3 regions of the Stenotrophomonas sp. YJH_SMC_40 genome follow, and region 1 is predicted to be linked to each of the others. Evidence: predicted binding sites of a transcription regulator. Region 1 holds the regulator's gene; each other region holds the start of a gene.
The links. Region 1 encodes FliA, which starts transcription of late flagellar genes. Its sites were predicted from a motif close to TAAAGTTTNNCNNNCNNNGGCCGATAA; they were not measured.
Positions count from the first base shown of each region.

Region 2: a site for FliA is predicted at 1,669-1,695, ahead of AC5P6X_RS21540 (chemotaxis protein CheW). Genes of this name have one in related genera too.
Region 3: a site for FliA is predicted at 1,577-1,603, ahead of AC5P6X_RS08320 (GGDEF domain-containing protein). Genes of this name have one in related genera too.

Region 1 is NZ_JCAFRX010000014.1:10,466-13,733, forward strand. It holds gene AC5P6X_RS20030 (chemotaxis protein CheA) at 1-432, opposite strand, end outside; gene AC5P6X_RS20035 (protein phosphatase CheZ) at 435-1,040, opposite strand; gene cheY (chemotaxis response regulator CheY) at 1,040-1,432, opposite strand; gene AC5P6X_RS20045 (RNA polymerase sigma factor FliA) at 1,490-2,233, opposite strand; gene AC5P6X_RS20050 (MinD/ParA family ATP-binding protein) at 2,230-3,117, opposite strand; gene flhF (flagellar biosynthesis GTPase FlhF) at 3,104-3,268, opposite strand, start outside.
Region 2 is NZ_JCAFRX010000022.1:1,216-4,483, forward strand. It holds partial or broken gene AC5P6X_RS21530 (methyl-accepting chemotaxis protein) at 1-513, opposite strand, end outside; gene AC5P6X_RS21535 (hypothetical protein) at 615-998, opposite strand; gene AC5P6X_RS21540 (chemotaxis protein CheW) at 1,135-1,626, opposite strand; gene AC5P6X_RS21545 (flagellar brake protein) at 1,859-2,632, opposite strand; partial or broken gene AC5P6X_RS21550 (methyl-accepting chemotaxis protein) at 2,837-3,268, opposite strand, start outside.
Region 3 is NZ_JCAFRX010000003.1:523,751-527,018, forward strand. It holds gene AC5P6X_RS08315 (MFS transporter) at 1-46, shown strand, start outside; gene AC5P6X_RS08320 (GGDEF domain-containing protein) at 129-1,544, opposite strand; partial or broken gene AC5P6X_RS08325 (TonB-dependent siderophore receptor) at 1,832-3,268, shown strand, end outside.

The sequences.
Region 1 (3,268 bases):
CAGGTCGCTGCCGGCTGCCGCAGGCGCGGCCGCAGCGACCGGCGCGGCAGTGCCACCGTTCATGTCGAACTGCGCGATCAGGTCCGGCGGCGCATAGCCTGGCTCGGTGCCGGAGGACACGGCGTCCAGCATCGACTGCAGGTAGTCCAGCGATTGCTGGGCGGCGTCGAAGTGGTGGGCCTGCAGCACCGCCTGCCCGGCACGCGCGATGCCCAGGGCCTCTTCAGCGGCGTGGCACAGTTCGACCATCGCGGTGACGCCAAGGAAGCCGGCACCGCCCTTGAGCGTGTGGTATCCACGGAACACCGCGTTGAGCTGCTCGGTGTCCTGCGGTGCCTGCTCCAGCGACACCAGCTGTTCGCCCAGGCGATCCAGGATTTCCTGTGCCTCGATGATGAAATCGGCAGTGATGTCGTCGGATACCGCGCTCATGCTTACAGCCCCAGATCCGACAACAGGTCGTCGGCGTCGTTCTGCGAGACCGCGTGGCGGTCCAGTCCCTTCAGTGCCGGCCCGGCCAGTTCCGGGTCGGTGCGATGCTGTTCCGGCGGCAGGCCGAGTGCGCCGAAGCCCTCGTGCACGCGGCGGACGATGCCGACCACGCGACGGATGATCTGCCCGGTCAGGTCCTGGTAGCTCTGGGTCAGGGCGATCTCGGTCAGGTTGTGGCGGATGCGCTCGAGCTGCGCGTCCTGGCCCGGCTGCAGGCCTTCAGCACGCAACTGTTCGGTCAGGCTGCGGCATTCCTCGGCCAGGTCCAGGGTGCGGTGCGTGGCCTGTTCGGTCATGGCCACCACGTGGTCCAGGCGTGCGCAGGCGTCGTCCAGCTCACCGGCCTCGCTGGGCACGGTCGGCAGCTCACCCAGTGCCTGCCCCAGCTCGCGGGCCAGCCGCGAGAGGCCGCTCATCATCGGCTGCGTACGCAGCGCGACCAGTCCGTCGATGCGCTGCCGCCAGGCGGCCTCGTCACCGGACTCGAGTGCGTCCAGGGCTTCCTGCAGGCGCAGGGCGAGGGCGCTCTTGTCGACCGTGGTATCCATCAGGCGCTGGCCGCCAGGCGTTCGAAGATCTTGCCGAGCTTCTCTTCCAGCGTCTGCGCAGTGAACGGCTTGATGATGTAGCCGTTCACGCCGTTCTGGGCGGCTTCGATGATCTGTTCGCGCTTGGCTTCGGCGGTGACCATCAGCACTGGCAGGGTCTTCAGCTTGGCATCGGCACGGATCGCCTTCAGCAGCTCGATGCCGGTCATCACCGGCATGTTCCAGTCGGTGACCACGAAATCGAACGGCTGGCTCTGCAGCAGCGACAGCGCGGCATGCCCGTCCTCGGCTTCGGCGGTATTGGTGAAGCCCAGATCGCCCAGCAGGTTCTTGACGATCCGACGCATGGTCGAGAAGTCATCGACGATCAGGATGCGCATGTTCTTGTTCAAAGCAGAGTTCCTTTGTTGTTCATTCCGGGCGGCCGGGGGCAGCCGCCTCGGGCATGTTCATTCTTCCAGGCCGGCGTCCGCCGCCTCGAAAATCTTGAGCCGGCCACGCAGGCGCAGCACCGCCTGGCCGTGGATCTGGCAGACCCGCGACTCGCTCACGCCGAGCACCGCGCCGATCTCCTTCAGGTTCAGTTCCTGCTCGTAGTAGAGCGAGAGCACCAGCTGTTCGCGCTCGGGCAGGTGGCCGATGGCCTTGCCCAGCTCACGGCCGAATTCACCACGCTCCAGCACCTGCTGCGGGGTCGGGCCGCCCTGGGCGACGGTGTCCAGCTCGCCCTGGTCCTCGATGCGCGACTCCAGGCTCAGCACCTGGCCACGTGCGGCGTCCTCCATCAACCGCAGGTATTCGGGCAGCGGCATCTCCATCGCGGCGGCCACCTCGGTGGCGCTGGCGGCGCGGCCGCTGCTCTGTTCTAGGCGGCGGATGGTGGCGGCGGCATCGCGGGCACGGCGGTGCACCGAGCGCGGCACCCAGTCGCCACGGCGGATCTCGTCGATCATCGAACCGCGGATGCGGATCGAGGCATAGGTCTCGAACGAGGCGCCCTGGTCGGCGTCGTAGCTGCGCGACGCTTCGATCAGGCCCATCATGCCGGCCTGGATCAGGTCGTCCACTTCAACGCTGGCCGGCAACCGCGCGGCCAGGTGGTGGGCGATGCGCCGCACCAGGTCCGAATGCTGGGCGATGACCTCGTTGGCCGCCGAGCGCTGGACTTCCCTGTACTGGGCTGCGCCTTTCATGCGGCCACCCCGCGCTGCTTGAGGATGCGCTCGAGGAAGAACTCGACGCCGCCACGCGGTTCGGTCGGCGCCTGCCAGCGTGCGGTGCGACGCGCGATCTCGGTGATCGCCAGCGCGGCCGGGCTGGACGGGTAGGCCTTCACCACCGGCTGCTGGCGCTGCACCGACAGGCGCAGCCAGTCGTCCTGCGGCACGCAGCCCAGGTAGTTCAGCGAGACATCGGCGAGGAACTTCTCGCAGACGCGGGTCAGCTTTTCGTACAGCACGCGGCCCTCGTTGGGGTCGCGCACCATGTTGGCCACTACCTGGATGCGGTCCACGCCGCGTTCGCGCGACAGCACCTTGATCAGCGCGTAGGCGTCGGTGATCGAGGCCGGCTCGTCACAGACCACCACCACGGTGTCCTGCGCGGCCTGGCAGAAGGTCAGCACGCCGTCGGTGATGCCGGCGGCGGTGTCCACCACCATGATGTCCAGTTCGCGTTCCAGCTCGGAGAACACGTTGACCAGGCCGACGTGCTCGGCCGGGGCCAGCTCGGCCATGTGCCGGCGGCCGGACGCGGCCGGCACCACCAGCACGCCGTTCGGGCCTTCGACGATGACGTCGTCCAGCGAGCAGCGGCCGGCGACCAGGTCGGCCAGCGTGAAGGTCGGGTTCAGCCCCAGGATCACGTCGATGTTGGCCAGGCCCAGGTCGGCGTCCAGCAGCAGCGTGCGCTTGCCCATGCCGGCCAGTGCCACCGCCAGGTTGGCGGACACATTCGTCTTGCCCACGCCGCCCTTGCCGCCAGTGACGGCAATGGTGCGCACAGGGCCGAGCGGCTCGCTGCGGGTGGCCGACAGCGGGAAGGTCTTGGTCAGCTTGGCGTACTCACGCGACGGCATGGTTCAACTCCGGGTTGCAGGGCATATCGGCCGCGCGGCGCAAATCTTCAAGGCGAAGTACGAGATTGGCCGCACTGGCCCGGTGCAGGTCCTCCGGAACGTCCTGGCCATCGGTCACCCAGGTGATCGGCAGGGCGTGGTCCACGGCCAC
Region 2 (3,268 bases), on a different contig from region 1:
GTCTTCGGCGATCAGCGCTTCCAGTGCCGAGGCGGCCTTGCGGTGCTTGGTGCGGGTTTCGCCGACGAAGGTATCGATGGCATCGTCCGGCAGGTCCAGTTCCAGCATCTCGGTGACACTGTCATAGGAGGCCAGGGCGTCCTTCCACTCCTTGGCGAAGGTGTCGAACAGCTTCTTCTGCTGCGCGTTGTCGACCAGCTTCGGGTACTCCTTGATCGACTTGTCCATGCTCGCGCGCAGATCGACGCCCTGCTTGCGCGCATCGGACTTGACGTCGTCGCTGGCCCGGATCAGTTGCTGGTAGGCGGCATTGCGGTATTCGCCCAGCATGCCGCGCATCTCGCCGGCGAGGCGGATGCTCTCCATGCGTGAACCGGCCAGCTCGGTGGTGACGTTGTTCAGCGAATGCAGTCCGCGATAGGCGACGATGCCCTGCAGCAGCATCACCAGCAGGAGGACGCCGAAGGTCAACAGCAGCTTCGGCATCAGTTTCAGGTTGTTGATCCACGGCATGGGCGTTGCGATCTCCTAAGGCAGACGCGTCCGGGCGTCGGGCCCGGTTGCAGCAGAAACCACGCCGGCACAAGCTCCGGCGTGGTTCGACGGACAGCGGATTACTTGATGTTGGCCAGCTTCAGGCCCGCCGGCGAGCTGACTTCGATTTCCGCGCGCGAGGCGTCGCGCTGGATCTTGCCGATCACGCACACGGTCTTGCCTTCCAGGGTTTCCAGCGGGAAGGAGAACTTGCCGCGGTTCTCGCCGGCGATGCGGGCCGAGAAGGTGTGGCGCGGGAAGGCACCGCCCATGTACAGGAAGGTCGGCTGGCCTTCGGAACCTTCTGCGTAGCGGGCCTTTTCGACCTTGCCACAGACCATGCCGTCCTTGCCGACCGAACGCGGGGCCAGTTCCGGCGGGATCATGTCGGCCGCCTGGGCGAACGCGGAGGAAGCGGTGGTGGCCAGGACAGCGGCCGAAACGAACGCAAGCAGGGACTTCATCGAGGTGTATCTCCGGGGATGGTGATGGTCGTTCCGGTTCCGCGCGCTCCTGCGCGACCGGCTTCTGTCCCCCTATCGGCACTGCTGGGGGGAACTGAAGGGTTTTGTGACCAGAACGTGAAGCAGGTCCGATGGATCAGGCGGCAGCGTCTTCGGCGAGGGAGGCCTGGCCCATGTCGGCGCTGTCGAGCAGGGTCTCGATGTCCAGCAGGATCAGCATGCGGTCGTCGTGGGTGCCGATGCCGGAGATGAAGCGGGTGTCGACTGCAGCGCCGAACTCCGGGGTCGGGCGGATCTGCTCGGCCGACAGCGGGATCACGTCCGACACGCTGTCGACCACGATGCCGACCACGCGGTCTTCGACGTTGAGCACGATCATCACGGTGAAGGCGTCGTAGCGGGCGTTGTCCAGGCGCAGCTTCAAGCGCAGGTCGATGACCGGCACGATGGTGCCGCGCAGGTTGATCACACCCTTGATGTAGTCCGGGGCGTCCGGCACGCGGGTGACCGCATCGTAGCCACGGATCTCCTGCACCTTGAGGATGTCCACGCCATAGTGCTCGGCGCCGAGGGTGAAGCTGAGGAATTCGCCACCGGCGCTGGCGGCGGAGCTGGTCTTGTCGTTCATCGAGGGGTCCTGGTTCTGCCGGAAGTCCCGGTGTCAGGCTCGATATCGGCCCCGCGTGGGGGGACTTTAGGTGCCGGGGGAGAGGCATCCACGCATGGCGTGGATCTGCCGCGGCGCGGCCGGCACGCGCATATGGCGTGGATCCGCCGAAGATCGGTAGTGCCGGCCGCTGGCCGGCGACGGCATCATGCGGGTTGCCGGCCGCCGGCCGGCACGAACGGTCGGACGGGCCTCAGAGCTCGCCGTTGCGGCGCGCCTTGCGCTGGCGGTCGATGCGGAAGATGTAGCGCTGGATGGCGCTGTCGCCGCCGCGCGGCAGGCTGTCAAAGCGCATTCCCACGCGCTTGACCTCGATGCCATTGGGCTGTCGCTGTGGCAGCAGGTTGCAGACCACCAGTTCGATGTCCAGGTCGGGGCCATCGGGCAGCGACAGCTGCGCCGGGTAGCGCTTCTGCAGGCCGAATACGGCGCAGTCGTTGGGAACCACTACGGCCAGGCCGCCACCGCTGATGTCCACCACCCGCATCGACAGCGCTTCGGCACGTGCTTCGCCGGGTGGCAGCAGCAGATGCGGCGAGTCGGTGACCGGGGTCTCCAGCCGGTACAGCTCACGGCGCTGCAGATGCACCAGTTCGTCCGGCAGCGGGGCGCGGAAGGCGACGTGGCCATCGTTGTCCACGCGCTGCAGTTCGTGCAGGCGGAACCGCACAAGGACACGTTCAAGCTGGGCGAAGCAGAGCAGGTGGTCGGCCTGCTCGGCGGCACGGTTCGATGCCTCCTGCGGGCTGCCGTCGAGCAGCAGGTAGTCTTCGTCATCGTCGAGATCAAGCAGGGCGGTCGGGAAGGAACGATCCCGGCCGTCGATATGCGCGTTGATCAGTGATCGCTGGTCGATCAGCGAGCGCAGCAGCTGCCGCAGCTGGCGGGGGTTGCGGACCAGGAAGCGTTCGTCCGCGGCGTCGGCCGCGTGGACATCATGCAGTTCAGTGTCGTGGCCGTCGGACATGGAGTCTGTGATCAGGGGCGGGCGCCAGCACGCGTCGGTGCAGGCTCGATGGGGATATCGGCCTCTTCATTGGATTATGAAGTGAGATTTGCATCACTTTCCATGCATAAGGGGTCAGATCCCTTTCCCGTGGGAAAGGGATCTGACCCCGTGGCCCGCCGCGCTGGTGCATCCATCCCATGGGCGGATGCTTTCTGCGTGGGGTCAGAACTCCTGCCAATCACCCTCGGCAGCCAGCGCCGGCTGGGCGGCCGACGCCCGCAGCGGCCGTGTCGGTGCTGCCTTGGTGACGGGCAGGGCGGCCGCGACCTGACGTGGCTGCGGTGCATTTGCCAAGCGTGCCGGCGCAGCGGCGACGCCCTGCGATGCCAGCCGGAAGCGCGCCACGGCTTCGCCCAGCTGCACGGCCTGGTCTTCCATGGCGCGCGCCGCAGCAGTCGCTTCCTCCACCAGCGCGGCATTCTGCTGCGTGGTTTCGTCCATCTGCACCACGGTCTGGTTGACCTGCTCGATGCCGGCCGACTGTTCCTGCGAAGCGGCGGAGATCTCGGCCATGATGTCGGTCACGCGCTGCACCGAGGCGACGATCTCGCCCATGGTGCTGCCGGCCTGGTGCACCAGGCTGGAGCCTTCGGC
Region 3 (3,268 bases), on a different contig from region 1:
GGTGAAAGCAGGGGCTGGCGCGCGAACCGGTAGAGTCGACTTTTAGTCGACTGCTCTTCGTTCCGACGGCGAAAAATCCCGCGCTGCGCGCGATAGTCGACCAGCGGTCGACTCTACCTGTCCTGCCGTCATCGCTGCAGTGCACGCCGCCCCGGGGCTTCCTGCAGGTCCGCGCTGGCGACCACCACGCGGTTGCGGCCGCTGCGCTTGGCCTCGTACATCGCGGCGTCGGCACGTGCCATCAACCGCTCGTAGTCCGGATGACCATCGTGACCGGCCACGCCGATGCTGGCGGTCAGCTCCAGCACCTGGCCATTGGCCAGTGCTACCGGTGATTGTGCGATCTGTCGGCGCAGGCTCTCGGCGATCACGGTCGCCTGCGACTCGCTGGCGGCCACCAGCACCACCACGAATTCTTCGCCGCCATAGCGGAACAGGTAGTCGCTGCCACGCGTGAGCTGGCCGAGCAGGCCGGCCACGTGCTGCAACGCACGGTCGCCGGCATCGTGGCCATGGCCGTCGTTGATTGCCTTGAAATGATCCAGGTCGAGCAGCAGCAGCGAGAACGGTGTGCGGTTGCGCGTGGCCAGCTCGATTTCCCGGCGCAGCACGGTGGGCAGGAAGCGACGGTTGAGCAGGTTGGTCAGCGCGTCGCTGCCGGCATCCAGTTCGCCGATGCGCTCGAACAGCAGCGTCATCAGGGTGCGGATGGCGGCCAGGTCCTCGCGGATGGCCGGCAGCACCGCCAGTCGCTGCGCCGGAGCATCGCCACTCGCGCGCTGCAGGTGGCCGTCAATGCGGGCCATCAACTGGCCCACCTGCTGCGTTTCGCTGCTTTCGCCGAAGCTGGGGATGCCCTTGTGGGTGAACCACAGGCCGAACTCCGAGGTGGCCAGGCTGGCGTTGTCGCTGGCCTGCACGTGGCCGGCGAGGGCGTAGAGCAGGGCGTTCTCCCAGTCCAGCAGCAATGCGCGCTGGCGCTCGCGTTCGGTACCGACGTTCTGTACCAGCGAGAACAGCCGGTAGGCGGCGTCGGCACGGGTGGAGCGCTCGCGCGCATGGGTGTAGGCCAGGGTCATGCCTTCCATGGCGATGTCCATGATCGCGCTGAGGCAGGCGATGGCGGCGAACGCGGTCGCGCTGTCGGGCGCGTCGGCGCGCAGGCGCACGAACAGCTCGTGCTTGAGCACGCGCGCACCGCGGGTGACCAGGTCGACCGGGATGCCGACCCGTGCGTGTACGTCGCCGATCACCCGCTGCGAGGCGACCGTGGTGGCGATGCCAGCGGCGTCGGTGGTCAGCAGCTGTACCAGCCAGCGCTGCATGGCCGGCTGCAGGCGCTGCTTGACCTGGTCGTGGGACAGGAAGCGGCGTGCGCGCCCGTCCTGCAGCAGCACTTCGTAAAAGCGCTGGGCCAGCGCGGGTGGGGCATCGGTGGCAGCGGCCTTGAGCAGCGCGGTGGCGGCAGGGCCGGCCTGTAGCAGGCATTGCTGCCAGGCCTCGGCCAGCGGCTGGCTGGCATCGTCCAGTTGGGGTGGTTCCACGTCGATCTCTGACTGCGTACGGCAAACCACGGGTATCGGCCGCGGTGGCATACGGTTGATGGCGGGGTAGCCGGCCAGTTTACGCGCGGTGCAGGCTTGCACGGTGCGCAAAGCACATCGACGCCGCTGCGGCAATGAGTGAACGCATTTGAGAATCACTCGCATTGATGGGAGAATGCGCGCACGGAGCGGGCTGCAGGTGCCTGCAGGACGGCTCCGCCTCCCCCCTCGTCGTTGCCTCAAGCCCTTTGCCAGAGGCCCCGCAGCCCTGCCAGAAGGTCCTGATCATGTCTCCTGCCGTTGTCCATTCACCGCGCCCGCTGGCGCTTGCCGTCGCCGCCCTGCTGGCGGGCAGCGCCCTGACCGCCCAGGCCAAAACCGACGCCACCGATATCGACACGGTGCACGTCACCGCCTCGCAGATCGCGCGCCAGGCACTGGGTACCTCGACCATCACCGCCGAGGATATCGCCCGGCGCCCGCCAGCCAACGACATCGCCGAGCTGTTGCGGACCATGCCGGGCGTCAACCTGACCGGCAACAGCGCCTCGGGGCAGTACGGCAACAACCGCCAGATCGACCTGCGTGGCATGGGCCCGGAAAACACCCTGATCCTGGTCGATGGCAAGCGCATCGGCGCACGCGATGCCGTGCGCATGGGACGCAGCGGCGAGCGCAATACCCGCGGTGACACCAACTGGGTGCCGGCGGAAATGATCGAGCGCATCGAAGTGCTGCGCGGCCCGGCGGCGGCACGCTATGGCTCCGGTGCCTCCGGCGGCGTGGTCAACATCATCACCAAGCGCCCGACCGGCGACCTGACCGGTGCGGTGGACCTGTATGGGCTGGTGCCCGAACACAGCGCCGAAGGTGGCAGCGAACGCGTCGGCCTGTAGCTGAGTGGGCCGATGACCGACACCCTGTCGTTCCGCCTGTACGGCAATCTCAACAAGACCGACGCGGACTCGCTGGAGCTCAACCGCCAGTACGCTACCAACCCCAACGCGGTGCCGCCGGCCGGCCGCGAGGGCGTCAAGAACCGCGATGTCAACGCGCTGCTGCGCTGGGACGTGACCGCCAACCAGGTGGTGGAGTTCGAAGCCGGCACCAGCCGCCAGGGCAACATCTACGCTGGTGATCGCGCGGTCAGCACCACCGGTACATCGACCGGTGTTGACCTGGCGGCACTGGCCGAGGGCGAAGCGGAGACCAACCGCATGTACCGCAACACCGGCGCGATCACCCATCGTGGCCGCTGGGGCGACGTGACCTCGCGGGTGACGGCCGCGGTGGAGGCGGTGAACAACTCACGCATCAACGAAGGCCTGGCCGGTGGCCCGGAAGGCAGCTTCAACGGCAGCGACTGGTCGACCTCGCGACTGCGCAACTACCAGCTGGACGGCGAAGTGAGCTTCCCGACCACGCTGGGTGGTGCCGAGAACATCTGGACGCTTGGCTTTGAATACCTGGACAGCCGCCTGACCGACCCGTACTCGATGAGCCAGTCCAGCAGCAGCGGCGGCGGCATCCCGGGGCTGTCGGCCGATCGTGCGCGGGGCAAGGCCGATGCGCAGACCACCGCCGTGTTCGTCGAAGACAACATCTACCTGGGTGAGCGCTGGATCGTTACCCCGGGCCTGCGCTTCGACCACCACAGCCAGTTCGGCAACAACACCAGCCCCAGCCTCAACGCGCAGTTCCGCATCAACGGCGACTGGGTGGTG